2 regions of the Streptomyces africanus genome follow, and region 1 is predicted to be linked to the other one. Evidence: riboswitches for the same ligand, from Rfam matches in the RefSeq annotation. Region 1 holds a riboswitch; the other holds the start of a gene.
What was found. A riboswitch is a leader RNA that binds a small molecule or an ion and turns the genes downstream of it on or off. The one in region 1 is predicted to bind cyclic di-AMP.
Positions count from the first base shown of each region.

Region 2: it holds a riboswitch for cyclic di-AMP, as region 1 does, so the genes downstream of both, QF034_RS24040 (LysM peptidoglycan-binding domain-containing protein) here and QF034_RS30255 (M23 family metallopeptidase) in region 1, are expected to answer to the same signal.

Region 1 is NZ_JAUSYP010000001.1:6,523,050-6,530,344, reverse strand. It holds gene QF034_RS30270 (bifunctional acetate--CoA ligase family protein/GNAT family N-acetyltransferase) at 1-845, opposite strand, end outside; gene QF034_RS30265 (HPr family phosphocarrier protein) at 1,020-1,301, shown strand; gene QF034_RS30260 (GntR family transcriptional regulator) at 1,474-2,169, opposite strand; gene QF034_RS30255 (M23 family metallopeptidase) at 2,358-3,143, opposite strand; cyclic di-AMP (ydaO/yuaA leader) riboswitch at 3,157-3,320, opposite strand; gene QF034_RS30250 (M16 family metallopeptidase) at 3,513-4,901, opposite strand; gene QF034_RS30245 (M16 family metallopeptidase) at 4,898-6,295, opposite strand; gene QF034_RS30240 (DNA gyrase/topoisomerase IV subunit A) at 6,690-7,295, shown strand, end outside.
Region 2 is NZ_JAUSYP010000001.1:5,159,621-5,166,915, forward strand. It holds gene QF034_RS24015 (glycoside hydrolase family 26 protein) at 1-967, shown strand, start outside; gene QF034_RS24020 (polysaccharide deacetylase family protein) at 981-1,736, opposite strand; gene QF034_RS24025 (glycosyltransferase family 2 protein) at 1,880-3,169, opposite strand; gene QF034_RS24030 (GNAT family N-acetyltransferase) at 3,203-4,267, opposite strand; gene QF034_RS24035 (HAD family hydrolase) at 4,460-5,308, shown strand; gene QF034_RS24040 (LysM peptidoglycan-binding domain-containing protein) at 5,272-6,051, opposite strand; cyclic di-AMP (ydaO/yuaA leader) riboswitch at 6,055-6,228, opposite strand; gene QF034_RS24045 (polyprenyl synthetase family protein) at 6,736-7,295, shown strand, end outside.

The sequences.
Region 1 (7,295 bases):
GGCACGGCGACGACCGCGAGGTCGACCGGGCCGTCGATGTCCCGCACCGAGCGGTGGGCGGGGACCCCGTCGAGCTCCTTCTGTCCCTCGGGGAGTGCCCTGTTCACGGCGTAGAGACGGCCGGTGTACCCGGCGTCGCGGATGTTGCCGAGGACGCTGCGGCCGACGCCGCCCTGGGTGCGCCCGGCGCCGATGACGGCGACCGAGCCGGGCGCGAGCAGCCGCTGCACGGACCGGGCCTCGGCGCGGTGCTCGCGCGCGTACTGGACGGCGAGGGAGCGGTCGGTGGGTTCGAGGTCGAACTCCAGACGGACGACGCCGTCCTCGAAGCTGCGCTTCTGGGTGTACCCGGCGTCCGTGAACACCTTGATCATCTTGTTGTTGGCGGGCAGCACCTCGGCGGCGAAGCGGCGGATGCCGCGCTCGCGGGCGACGGCGGCGATGTGTTCGAGGAGGGCGGAGGCGACGCCACGACCCTGGTGGGCGTCCTGCACCAGGAAGGCGACCTCGGCCTCGTCGGCGGGTGCGGACGCGGGCGTTCCGTCCGCGCCGATCCGGTCGTAGCGTACGGTGGCGATGAACTCGCCGCCGACTGTGGCCGCGAGTCCCACCCGGTCCACAAAGTCGTGGTGCGTGAAGCGGTGGACGTCCTTGGCGGACAGGCGAGGGTACGGCGCGAAGAAGCGGTAGTACTTCGACTCGTCGGAGACCTGCTCATAGAAGCTGACCAGGCGCTCGGCGTCATCAACGGTGATGGGCCGGATGCGCGCGGTGCCACCGTCGCGCAGCACCACGTCGGCTTCCCAGTGGGCGGGATACTCGTGCCGGTCCGGCGAGGTCTGCATGGGCCCCAGAGTACGTCTGGCGTCTGACAACGGCGCGAGGCAGTCTGTGGAGGGCGTCAGTCGGGTCGAGGCCGCGATCCGACGGCACCCGGGGCGGTGCATCAGGACCGCTCCGGCAGCTTCACGTATGGGAAACTGGTCTAGACAACCCTGAAAACCGAAGGGCAGCAACACATGGCTGAGCGCCGCGTCAACGTCGGCTGGGCCGAGGGCCTCCACGCCCGCCCCGCCTCCATCTTCGTCCGAGCCGCCACGGCCGCAGGCGTCCCGGTGACGATCGCCAAGGCAGACGGCAACCCCGTCAACGCGGCCTCCATGCTGGCCGTCCTCGGCCTCGGTGCCCAGGGCGGCGAGGAGATCGTCCTCGCCTCCGACGCCGAGGGTGCGGACGCCGCCCTGGACCGGCTGGCGAAGCTGGTCTCCGAGGGTCTCGAGGAACTGCCCGAGACCGTCTGAGCGTTCTTCCGCGCCTGATCCGGTACACCTGGTCAGGCACACCCTGAAGGGCTCGTCCGAATTCATCGGACGAGCCCTTCGCCATTTCCGGTCGCGGGTCGTGAATTTCCCGTTCCCGGGCAGCAGAAATAATCCCCCGCGAATTACTTCCTCTTTGTATACGGCTCTTGTGTTAATGCCGCAGGCTCGCCGTGTTTACGGGATGTTGCGAGTTCCTCACACGCTCGGCCCGCTCCCCGGCGGAGCCGAAACGCAGCCGGTGCGCGGCCGTCGCGCGCTCGGTGTGCAGCGCCGTGACCGCCCGCGCGCGCTCACTGTCCCCGCGCGCCACCGCGTCCACGATCGCGCCGTGCTCGGTCCAGGCCTCCACGGGCCCGGCCGGCGCCTCGACGGTGTACATCCAGGCGATCTTGTGGCGGAGCTGGGTGAGCATCGAGGTCAGTGCGGGGCTGCCGGAGGCCTGTGCGAGCGTCTCGTGGAACCAGCCGCCCAGGGAGCGCAGGTCGTCGCTGTTGCCCCGGCGGGCGCGCTCCTGGCCGAGCCTGACCAGGCCGCGCAGGACCTTCAGATGGGCCTCGGTACGGCGCTGGGCCGCGCGGGCCGCGCCCAGCGGCTCCAGCAGCAGCCGCATCTCCAGCAGATCGGCGGCCTCCTGCTCGGTGGGTTCGGCGACGCACGCGCCCGCGTGCCGCCGGGTCACCACGAAACCCTCGGCCTCCAGGGTGCGCAGGGCCTCCCGGACGGGGACGCGCGAGACGCCGTAGCGGCGGGCGAGGAGTTCCTCGGTCAGCCGGCCGCCGCGTTCGTAGACACCCGCGACGATGTCGTCCCGGATGGCCGTGCACACCGAGTGCGCCGGAATGCGCATGACCGACCTCCGTTTAATCCCCGTGAAACGTCGACGAGTGACACGTGTTCCGTGACTCTATTGCAATGAGCCGGAATTTCCGACGGCGGACCGGAATCCAGGGATATTTTTTGGACAGCCGGGCGTCACAAACGCCGAAAGCCCCGGCTCGGGGAGCCGGGGCCTCGGGGAAGCGGAGTGGTGCGCCGTCAGACGCTCACGCCGTGCGAGCGGAGGTAGGCGACGGGGTCGATGTCGGAGCCGTACTCGGGGCTCGTCCGGGCCTCGAAGTGCAGGTGCGGGCCGGTGACGTTGCCGGTCGCGCCGGACAGGCCGATCTGCTGGCCGGGGGTGACCTTCTGGCCCACCGAGACGCCGATGGACGACAGGTGGCCGTACTGGGTGTACGTGCCGTCGTTCATCTTGATCACGATCTGGTTGCCGTAGGAGCCGCCCCAGCCGGCCTCGACAACCTCGCCCATGCCGACCGCGTGGACGGAGGTGCCGCTGGCGGCGTGGAAGTCGACACCGGTGTGGCTGCCGGAGGACCACAGGCCGCTGCTGGCCTGGTAGCCGGTGGAGACGTACGAGCCGGAGATCGGGGGCACGAAGGTGTTGAGGCGCTTGCGCTCGGCCTCGCGGGCGGCGCGCTCCTTGGCCTCGCGGGCCTTCTCGGCCGCCTCCTTGGCCTCCTTGGCCGCCTCGGCGGCTCGCTCGCGGGCGGCCTCCTCGGCCTTCTTCTTGGCGGCGGCCTCCTCGGCGGCCTGCTTCTGGGCGGCGGCCTGGGCGTCGATCTGCTGGGCCACGGTGTCGCCCATGGTGACGACGGGGGTGAGGCCGGTCTGCTCGACGGAGGGCTCGGCGGCGAAGGCCGGGGCGGCCACGGTGCCGATGACACCGGTGGTGGCGAGGGCCGCGACGCCCGCCGCGCGGGCCGTGCCGCGCTGCATGCGGCTGGGACGACGATGCTTCCCGGTGGCGCGGGTGAACGCCATGGAGTGCCTGGTCCTTTCCTTCCTTCTCGCCTACCGGGTTAGCTGACGGGTTCGGAGCAGGAAGGTCTCCTACGGACCCCCTCGCGGCTCGCGCGGGCGTCCGATTCACCCCAGGGACTGCGGTGGGTCCCCGGCTCCCCTGGCTCGCGCCGTACGGGGACTCGGCGATGACTGTCCGGTGCCGCGGGTGCGGCGCACTGCCTGACGAACAGCCCGGACGAACCTAAGCGGGTCCACTTTCAATTCCCAAACGGATCCGGGTTTTTGTAGCGCATCCCACAGGGCAGACACGCAACCTCCGCACTAATTCGGGCATAAAGGAGCCCTGGTGCCTTAGAAGACAACCAGGGCCCCTACGCGCGCGTGCCCCTACTCGGCGGCGACGACCGCGACTTCGCCGATGCCCAGGGCCTCGACCGGGCCCTTGATCTGCGCCGCGTCACCGACGAGCACCGTCACCAGACGGTCCACCGGGAAGGCGCTGACGGCCGCCGCGGTGGCCTCCACGGTGCCGGTCTCGGCGAGCTGCCGGTACAGCGTGGCCTGGAAGTCGTCGGGCAGGTGCTGCTCGACCTGGTCGGCCAGCGTGCTCGCGACGGCCGCCGCCATCTCATACTTCAGCGGCGCCACGCCGACCAGGTTCTGCACGGCGACGTCCCGCTCGGCGTCGGTCAGCCCCTGGGCGGCGAGCGTGCGCAGCACCGTCCAGAGGTCCTGGAGGGCGGGGCCGGTGTTGGGCGTGTCCACCGAGCCGCTGATGGCGAGCATCGCGGCACCGGTCCCGTCCGGGGCGGACCGGAGGACCTGGCCGAAGGCCCGCACCCCGTAGGTGTAGCCCTTCTCCTCGCGCAGCACGCGGTCCAGGCGGGAGGTGAGGGTGCCGCCGAGGCAGTACGTGCCGAGCACCTGCGCGGGCCACACGCGGTCGTGCCGGTCCGGGCCGATCCGGCCGATCAGCAGCTGCGTCTGGACGGCGCCGGGACGGTCCACGATGACGACCCGGCCCGTGTCGTCGGCGGTCACCGGCGGCACCGGGCGCGGCTCGGCCGCGGTGCCGGTCCAGGCGCCCAGTGTGTCGCCGAGCAGGGCGTCGAGGTCGATGCCGGTGAGGTCGCCGACGACCACGGCGGTGGCCGTGGCGGGCCTGACGTGCCTCTCGTAGAAGGCGCGTACGGCCGCGGAGTCGATCGCGGCGACCGTCTCCTCGGTGCCCTGGCGGGGCCGGGACATGCGCGAGTCCGCGGGGAACAGCTCCTTGGAGAGCTCCTTGGCGGCACGGCGGGCGGGGTTGGCCAGCTCGTGCGGGATCTCGTCGAGGCGGTTGCGGACCAGCCGCTCGACCTCGCTGTCCGCGAACGCGGGGGCCCTCAGGGCGTCGGCGATCAGGCCGAGCCCCTTGGCGAGCCGGGAGGCCGGAACCTCCAGGCTGAGCCGCACGCCGGGGTGGTCGGCGTGCGCGTCGAGGGTGGCGCCGGCGCGCTCCAGCTCGGCGGCGAAGTCCTCGGCGGAGTGCTTGTCGGTGCCCTCGGAGAAGGCCCGGGCCATGATCGTGGCCACGCCGTCGAGGCCGGCCGGCTCGGCGTCCAGGGGGGCGTCCAGCAGCACCTCCACGGCGACGACCTGCTGGCCGGGGCGGTGGCAGCGCAGGACCGTCAGGCCGTTGCCGAGCGTGCCGCGCTCGGGGGCCGGGAAGGCCCACGGCTTGGCCTCGCCGGCCTGCGGCTGGGGGTGGAAGTCCATCGTGGCGAGCTCGGTCACTTGGCCGCCTCCTCGTTCTCGTTCAGGGCCGCGGCTGCGGTGTCCTCGGTGGTGTCGGCGTCCTCGGCGGTCTCCGCGTCGCCGGTCTCGTCGGCGACGGGCTCGTAGACGAGCACCGCGCGGTTGTCGGGCCGCAGACGGGCCTTGGCGACCTCCTGGACCTCCTCGGCCGTCACCTCCAGTACGCGCTGTACGGCGGTCAGGGCGAGCTGCGGGTCGCCGAACAGCACGGCGTACCGGCACAGTTCGTCGGCGCGGCCGGCGACCGTGCCGAGCCGGTCCAGCCACTCGCGCTCCAGCTGGGCCTGGGCGCGCTCCATCTCCTCGGCCGTGGGGCCCTCCTCGGCGAACCGGGCGAGCTCCTCGTCGATGGCGGACTCGATGACCGGGACCTCCACGTCACCGGACGTCTTCACGTCCAGCCACCCCAGGGAGGGCGCCCCGGCGAGCCGCAGCAGGCCGAAGCCGGCCGCCACGGCCGTACGGTCCCGCCGCACGAGACGGTTGTACAGGCGGGAGGACTCGCCGCCGCCGAGGACGGTGAGGGCCAGGTCGGCCGCGTCGCACGCGCGCGTGCCGTCGTGCGGCAGCCGGTAGGCGGCCATCAGGGCGCGCGCCGGGACCTCCTCCTCGACGACCTCGCGCAGCTGCTCGCCGATGACCTCCGGCAGCGTGCCGTCCCTGGGGGCGGGCTTGCCGTCGTGCCCGGGGATGGAGCCGAAGTACTTCTCGATCCAGGCCAGGGTCTGCTCCGGGTCGATGTCACCGACGACGGAGAGCACGGCGTTGTTCGGCGCGTAGTAGGTGCGGAAGAACGCGCGCGCGTCCTCCAGGGTGGCCGCGTCCAGGTCGGCCATCGAGCCGATCGGGGTGTGGTGGTAGGGGTGGCCCTCCGGGTAGGCGAGGGCGGTCAGCTTCTCGAAGGCGGTGCCGTAGGGAACGTTGTCGTAGCGCTGCCGGCGCTCGTTCTTGACGACGTCGCGCTGGTTCTCCATCGACTCGTCGTCGAGCGCCGCCAGCAGGGAGCCCATGCGGTCGGCCTCCAGCCAGAGGGCGAGCTCCAGCTGGTGGGCGGGCATGGTCTCGAAGTAGTTGGTGCGCTCGAAGCTGGTGGTGCCGTTCAGCGAGCCGCCGGCGCCCTGGACGAGCTCGAAGTGGCCGTTGCCCTTGACCTGGGCGGAACCCTGGAACATCAAGTGCTCGAAAAGGTGAGCCAGGCCGGTACGCCCCTTGACTTCGTGGCGCGAGCCGACGTCGTACCAGAGGCACACCGCCGCGACCGGGGTCAGGTGGTCCTCGGAGAGCACCACGCGCAGGCCGTTGGCCAGGCGGTGCTCGGTCGCTGTCAGGCCCCCGGAGCCTGCCTGGGCTGTGGCCGTGTGACCCATGGGCATGTACGTCCCTTCGATCGCGGCGCGGTCGATCAAACCGCGGTTTTCCTGGCGAGTCCTGCCACTGTATGCAAGCGTGCGGGGCCCTGGTGAAGTTCCCGGGGGGCGTACGCGCAGAGCGAGAGGGGGAAGCGTCCGGGGGCCGTGTGCGGTGGTGACGGCGGGCCCGGCCCGGGGCCGGCGGAAGACCGGCGGGAAACCTCGGACCGGCCGGTGCGCGGCAGTCCTCCGGCAGCGTCCGGTTCCCCCGCCCGGACCCGGCGAGCGGCGCCCTCGGCCCGCCTGCGAACCTCCGCCGGGCGGCCCGTAGACCGGGCCCTGGTCCCGGTTGTCAGTGCGGCGGTCCACAATGGTCGGCGTCAGATCTCGTTCACGCTTCAGCAAGGAGCCGGCAGCGATGGCCCGCCGCAGCACGAAGACCCCGCCGCCCGACGACTCGTACGAGGAGAGAATCCTCGACATCGACGTCGTCGACGAGATGCAGGGCTCCTTCCTCGAGTACGCGTACTCGGTCATCTACTCCCGCGCCCTGCCCGACGCGCGCGACGGCCTCAAGCCGGTGCACCGCCGCATCGTCTACCAGATGAACGAGATGGGCCTGCGCCCCGAGCGCGGGTACGTCAAGTGCGCCCGTGTCGTCGGCGAGGTGATGGGCAAGCTGCACCCGCACGGCGACGCGTCGATCTACGACGCCCTCGTGCGCATGGCCCAGCCCTTCTCGATGCGTGTCCCCCTGGTCGACGGCCACGGCAACTTCGGCTCGCTGGGCAACGACGACCCGCCGGCCGCCATGCGGTACACCGAGTGCCGGATGGCCGAGGCGACGAGCCTGATGACGGAGTCCATCGAAGAGGACACCGTCGACTTCAACCCGAACTACGACGGCCAGGAGCGGGAACCGGTGGCGTTGCCCGCCGCATTCCCGAACCTCCTGGTCAACGGGGCCTCGGGCATCGCGGTCGGTATGGCCACGAACATGCCGCCGCACAACCTGCGCGAGGTG
Region 2 (7,295 bases), 1.4 Mb from region 1:
GAACGCCTCCGGGCCGGACCAGGGAGCCACCGTTTCCCAGGCGGACTGCCGCCCCACGGCGCTCCTGGAACCGCCCTGCGGCGCCTGGTTCGGGGCGTTCGTGCCGCACGAGCGGGACGACCTGCCGGATAAGGTGCGCGCCTACGAGAAGCGCGTCGGCCGCGAACTCGACATCGTGTACACGTACCACGACATGTCCCTGCCCGAAGGCACCCGCCGCGAGGGCCAGTTGCTCACGCCGGAGGAGCAGCGCGTCGGCGAGGACCACCTGCTGCTGCTGTCCTGGGAGAGCAAGTGGTGGGGCGGCACGAAGGAGCAGCAGCCGACCTGGAAGCAGATCGCCTCCGGCGAGCTGGACAGTACCGTCATCGACGTCCAGGCCGAGCGCGTCAAGGACTACGGCAAGAAGGTGTTCCTCTCCTTCGACCTGGAGATGGACACCCGCACCCCGGCCAACGGCACCCCCGCCGAGTACGTGAAGGCGTACCGGCACATCCACGACCGGTTCCGCGAACTGGGCGTCGACAACGTGGTGTGGACGTGGATCACCACCGGCTACCTCGACCACGCCGACGAGATGAAGCGGATGTACCCCGGCGACGAGTACGTCGACTGGATCGGCTACAACCAGTACAACTACTACCGCTGCCACAACACGGGCTGGCGCACCTTCGCGCAGACGCAGCACTCCGTGCACGACTGGATCCGCGAGCACATCTCCGACGACAAGCCGCTCATGCTCTCGGAGTTCGGCACCGCCGCGGACCCCTCCCGCCCGCAGCGGCAGGCCGAGTGGTACGCGCAGGTGCCCGGCGTGCTGAAGGGCCTGGACGGCGTCAAGGCGGCCCTCCAGTGGAACTACCGCGACCCCGGGCCGCACTGCAACCTGGCCGTGGCGAACGACGCGGCTTGGGACAGCCTGCGCAAGGCGGTCGCCGAGCCCTACTTCAACCAGCCGCTGAAATGACCCCTCAGCACCCTCAGCCCGCGAACTCGGGCCCGTGCACCACCGCGCGGGCCCGCCGGTACCACCGCCAGGCGATCGTCTTCGGCCCGTCCCGGTACGGCGCGACCCGGGCGCCCGCACCCGCCAGCCAGGCCTCGACGTCGGCGACGGTGTGGGTACGCCGGACGATGAGCCGGGCGATGCGGTAGCGCTCGTCGCGGTCGGAACTGAGCGCGTGCCGCACGGCGGTCGCCGTCTCGTAGCCGGCCCGGGCCGACATCGCCCGCACGCGCGGGCTGTTGTAGCCGTGCGGATAGGCGAGATGGCGGACCTCGTGTCCGAGGGCGTCCTCCAGCACGGCCTTCGACGAGCGCAGTTCGTACGCCAGGTCCTTGCCGGACAGGGTGTCGAGCTGCGCGTGCGTGACCGTGTGGCTGCCGATCTCCATGCCGTGACGTTCCAGCTCCGCCGCCCGGTCCAGGGTCATCATCGGCGCGGGCGGCAGCAGACTGCGGCCGCCCGGGGCGATGGCGCCGGTGGTGAGATAGGCGGTGGCGGGCAGCGCCCGCTTCGCCAGCGCCTCGGCGGTGGGGCCGGGCAGGTCGGCGAAGCCGTCGTCGAAGGTGAGCAGCACGGGCCGGGGCGGCAGGGGCGCGCGCCCGGTCAGATGGTCGGCGATCGCGCTGATCGTGACGGGCGTACGGCCGCTGCGGACCACGGCGTCGAGATGCGCGGCGAACTGCTTCGGCGTGACCGTGAACTCGGCGATCCAGCCGGGCGGATCATCCATCACGGAGTGGTACAGGAAGACCGGGATGGCCGGGGAGCCGACCGCACCCGGTGGCGATATCGGCCCCTCGGCGTCCTGCGCACCCCGCTCCGCCCGGCCTCTGCCGTCCCCCTGCCCCTCGTCCCGCGTACGTGCCGACGTCCTCATCCCGCCCCCTCACCACGCGTGCGAAGCGCCCGCCGCGCGCGCAGGTAGCCGACAGGTCCGTACACCATCCCCCGGCGCTGCAACCGCGACAGCCGCCGCGGCCAGGGATGCGTCCGCGTGTCGTGGTCGCCCGGCGCCCCGCCGCCCTCCGTCGCGCGGACGGCGGTCAGCGCGCGGGCGCGGGCGAGGCCCCGGGGCAGTTTCGCGAGGAACGCCGGCAGCAGCGCGGGCCGGTTCACCAGCACCGCGGTGAGATACGCGGTGAGGCCGGCGCCGTAGCCGTACGCCTGGGTCTGAAGGTCCTGCCAGGTCTCCCGGTGGTGGTGCCACACCAGTGCGGACGGGGTGTAGCGCAGCCGGTGGCCCTCGGCGAGGACACGGACGAAGCCGTAGAGGTCGTCGCCGCCCCGGGCGGCCGTGCCGGCACCGGTGGCCGGGTCGAAACCGCCGACGGAACGCAGGACGGCCGTCCGGAAGGCCATGTTGGCACCGGAGCCGAACCGCCCCGCCGTGAACGGGAACAGCGGCTCGTCGCCCGGCGGCCGCGCCGGGTCGTACGTCCTTGGAGTGAAGCCTTTCGCGAAGCCGCCGTGGCTCTCCAGCAGCACCTGGGCCGGGGTGGTCAGCCGCGCGGGCAGGATCAGCCCGGTGCTGCACCCGAGCCCGGGGTCGGCGGCGAAGGGCGCGGTCAGCTCGGTCAGCCAGCGCGGGTCGGCGACCACGTCGTCGTCCGTGAAGGCGACGACCTCGCCGCGCGCGGCCGCGAGGCCCGTGTTGTGCGCGACCGCGAGGCCGGGCACCGGCTCGCGGACGTACCGCACGCGCTCGGCGTACTTCCGCTCGACGAGCTCCCGCGTCTCGCTCGTCACCGGAGCGTTGTCCACGACGACGATCTCGAACCGCGGATGGTCCTGCGCCAGCAGCGAGTCCAGCGCCCGGGCCAGCTGCCCGGCACGCTCCCGGGTCGCGACGACGACACTCGCGTACGGAGGCTCGCAGACCTCGGGAGCTTGCCACGACCGCGCCCGCTCCCCGAGCACCGCCTTCGCCCGCTCCGCGAGCACCGCCTTCGCGTCCGGCCCCTCCGGCACCCGCCCGAGCAGCGTCCCCACGGGCCGCCCGCCCCGTCTGACCAGCACGAACACCTCGCCGTGCGTCACCGGCGGGCTCCCCGGGCCCGGTCTGAGCACCGCTTCGTCACCGTCGAGGTCCAGCTCGGCGACCTGTACCGCCTCGATGTCCAGGAACCGCCGTATCTCCTCCTGCGCCCGTGCCGAACGGGCCATGGGGCCCCTCCCCCCTCGTCGTCAGGATCGTCGTCAGGTACGGCGCAGCCGGGCCGCGCCCTTCAGGGTCCGCGCGGCCAGCGCCGCCAGCCGCGGCCTGCCGCGGACGAAGCTGTGCGCGCGGCGCGCCGGCTCGCGGCCCAGCCAGTGCAGCACCGCGCCCGCCCCCGGACGCGTCACCGCACCCTCGTACACGGGCAGTTCGCCCGTCTTCAGCGCGTCCTTGTACTCGGCCGCGCCCCGCCCCAGGTCGAGCATGCCGATGCCCTCGGCGGCCGCCGCCTCGGCCATGCGCAGGTGCAGCACCAGACCCGGCGAGTACTTCGCGAACTCCGGGTCGTAGGCCGGGAACCAGCAGGCCAGGACCGACGCCGAACGCAGTCCGAAGTGCGCGGCCAGCGGCCGCCGGCCGGCGTACAGCACGGACAGCGTGCCGGTGCACTCCGGTGCCCGGGTCTCGGCCAGCCGCCCCACGAGCCGGGTGATCCACTCCTGGGCGAACCGGTCCCGGCGGCCCGTCCTGCGGTACTGCGCCGACTTCCACTCCATGAGCGTGCGCAGCGCGGCCGGCTCGCGTTCGTCGAAGACGAACCGCAGCTCGCCGACCTGCCGGCCCAGCCTGCGCTCCTTGGCCAGGGTGGTCTTCAGGAACTTCGGCGACTGGGCGCGCAGCACCGACTCGTACGTCTCGTAGCCCTTCTCCACGTCGATGACGTAGGTGGCGTGCTCCTCGGCCGCGTACCGGACGAACAGCCGCTGCTCGGCCTCCAGGTTGTCGAAGGCGAAGCTCGACAGCGAGCAGCCCCGCAGCAGTTCGCCCGTGTCCAGACGCAGGCCGGGCCGCAGGATCGCGCCCTGCGCGTCCGAGACACCGAGCCCGATCGCCCGGCCCTGCCCCAACGGGCCCCGCTCATGGGGCAGAAAGCCGGCCGGCTCCAGCCCCTCGTACACCACCGCGACCCGCGCCTGCGGCCTCACCAGCCCGACGGCCGCGGTGAACTCCGGTTCCATGAAGGGGTTGCGCGGTGTCTCCGACGCCGCGCGCAGCGCGCGCCAGCGCTCCTTCTCCCCCTCGCCGAGCTCCCCGGGCACAGCCACACGAACACGCCCACTGCTCAACTCGACCCCCCGATCAAGTCCCCCCTGGACACTTGGAAGGTACCGCCCGAGACGCCCCCGGCGGTAGGTAGCGGACCATGTTGTTGCCAACTGGTGCAGAGGCCTTCAACCGGGCAATCGGCGTGCGCCGCGCGATGAAACGGAGGGGCGCGCTGTCCGTATTCTCTGATCATGGCCGCACCCATCGCATATTCACTCATCGCCACCGACCTGGACGGGACGCTGCTGCGCGGCGACGACACCCTGTCCGACCGGTCCCTCGCCGCGCTCACGCGGGTGAGGGACGCCGGTGCCCAGCACCTCGTGGTGACGGGCCGGCCGGCGCCGAGAGTGCGGCCGCTCCTGGACGACCTCCGCTGTACGGGGCTCGCGGTGTGCGGGCAGGGCGCGCAGGTGTACGACGCCGGCGCGGACCGGCTGCTGTGGTCCATCACCCTGGACAGGGAGCTGGCGGAGACCGCCCTCGGCAAGATCGAGGCCGAGGTGGGGCAGGTGTACGCCGCGGTCGACCAGGACGGGGTCGACGGCCTCACGCTCATCGAGCCCGGCTATCTCATGCCGCACCCGACCCTGCCGGCGGTACGGGTCGACCGGCGCGACGACCTGTGGGGCGAGCCCATCAGCAAGGTGCTGCTGCGCCACCCCAGTCTGACGGACGACGAGTTGGCGGCGACGGCCCGCGCGGTGGTCGGTTCACTGGCGACGGTGACGATGTCGGGGCCCGGCACCGTCGAGCTCCAGCCGTGCGGCATCACCAAGGCCACCGGCCTGGCGCTGGCCGCCGAGCACCTGGGGCTGCGGCCGGCGGACACCATCGCCTTCGGTGACATGCCCAACGACATCCCGATGTTCGACTGGGCCGCCCATGGCGTCGCCATGGCCAACGCGCATCCCGAACTCAAGGCCGTGGCCGACGAGATCACCCTGTCGAACGAGGACGACGGCATCGCCGTCGTCCTCGAACGACTGCTGGGCGGGACGGCTCAGTACGGGCCGTTGACGTTGTCGATCGAGCCGTAGCGGGCCGCCGCGTAGTTGCAGGCCGCCGTGATGTTGGCGACCGGGTCGTACGGGTCGAAGGAGGTGCCGGCCACGTGGTAGGCGGCGAAGGTCGGGTCGATGACCTGGAGCAGACCCTTGGACGGCGTGCCCTGGGCGGCGTTCGAGTCCCAGTTGTTGATCGCCAGGGGGTTGCCGGACGACTCGCGCATGATGTTGCGGTAGATGCCGTCGTACGAACCCGGAATCCCCTTCTGCGCCATGACGTCCAGCGCCTCGCGGATCCAGCCGTCCAGGTTGTTCGGGTAGGTCTTCGCGGAGGCCTGGGTGGCCTGGGCGACGCCACCGGCGGGCTTCGCGGCCGGCTTGGCGGGGGCGGAGGACTTGGTCGCCGTCTTCTTCGCGGCGTCCGCCTTGGCCGACTTCACCTTGAGCTTCAGACCCGGGTGGATCAGCTGCGGGTTGTCGCCGACGGCGGCGCGGTTGTCCTTGTAGAGCTGCTTCCAGCCGCCCGACACGTCGTACTTGTCCGCGATGCGGGCGAGCGAGTCGCCCTTGGCGACGGTGTACGTGAGGGATGTGGCGGGCTGGGCCGCCTGCGGCACGGACTGCGCGACGGTGGGTGCGCTCTGAGCCGGCTGGGCGGCGCTGGCCTGCGTCGCGCCGATCAGCGGCAGGGCGAGGGCCGCTCCGCCGGTGCCGGCGGCCACGACACGACGGGTGAGCTGACTGGTTCTGGTGCGACGGTGCTTGCCTCGAGGCATGGCGATGTTCCTCTCCGGCGCCTGCGAGGTGAGCTGTCGGGTTCGGGCCGGGAGGTGCCCGGCCGCCTACGGCGCTGTGTGCCGTACGCGGCTTCACCCCGAGCCGTTCCGCTGCGCGGACCGGCGACTTACCTGGGTCCCCCGCTCCTGCCCTGCGTGAGTGAGTGGGTTCGTGTGGGGAGTCCTGGCGGTGGCAGGATTCGGCGTCCGCCGGACAGGCCCGGAACGTATGCGAGAGCACATGTCGGGAACAAGCACCGGAGTCACATATCGCGCGGTTGACCTTGGTCAGGGGGTTATGAGGCGCTTGATCCTTTGCTGAAGCCAAGGCTCAACTTGCGTACGGCGGAAGGAGGTACGGGTCGGTGCCGGAGTGGGGCGTCACAGGGGATAACGTGATTCAACTCACTGATCACGAGTCCGTGGGGCAATTTGCACCTAGGGGAATTCGCTTATCCAACACGGCAAATCGTGCATAGCTCGCTATCACCTGGTAAGTCGATAAATGTCTGCTCTTATGAGCTGATCGAAAACATTGCGGTCGTGATCGGATACCACCCGGCCTGTAACCCCGGGCGCTGGTGGTGATCGAAACGTGACCGGATACGCTGACTCGAGTGATGGCAGCGACCTATCGACAAACCGCGTAATCACCGGCAGACACCAGCAGACAGGAGACCCCTCGTGACCGACGTCGGGCCGTTCGGGCTGAGCGTGCGGGACCAGGCTCTGGAAGCCGATGTCCAGGCCGGGTTGGCGGCTGTCGAGGAAGGCTTGCTCGAGGCCACCAAGAGTGAGGTGCCCTTCATCACGGAGGCCGCCCAGCACCTGGTCCGGGCCGGCGGCAAGCGGTTCCGTCCGCTGCTCGTGATGCTCGCCGCCCAGTTCGGCGACCGGTACGCGCCCGGGATCGTGCCGTCGGCCGTCGTCGTGGAGCTGACCCACCTCGCCACGCTGTACCACGACGACGTGATGGACGAGGCCACCGTGCGGCGCGGGGTGGCGAGCGCGAACGCCCGCTGGGGCAACTCCGTCGCGGTCCTCACCGGTGACTTCCTCTTCGCCCGCGCCTCGCACATCCTGGCCGACCTGGGCCCGGAGGCGGTGCGGGTGCAGGCCGAGGCGTTCGAGCGGCTGGTGACCGGGCAGATCCTGGAGACGGCCGGACCGCAGGACGGCCGCGACCCGGTCGAGCACTACCTGGACGTGCTGGGCGGCAAGACCGGCTCGCTGGTGGCGGTGTC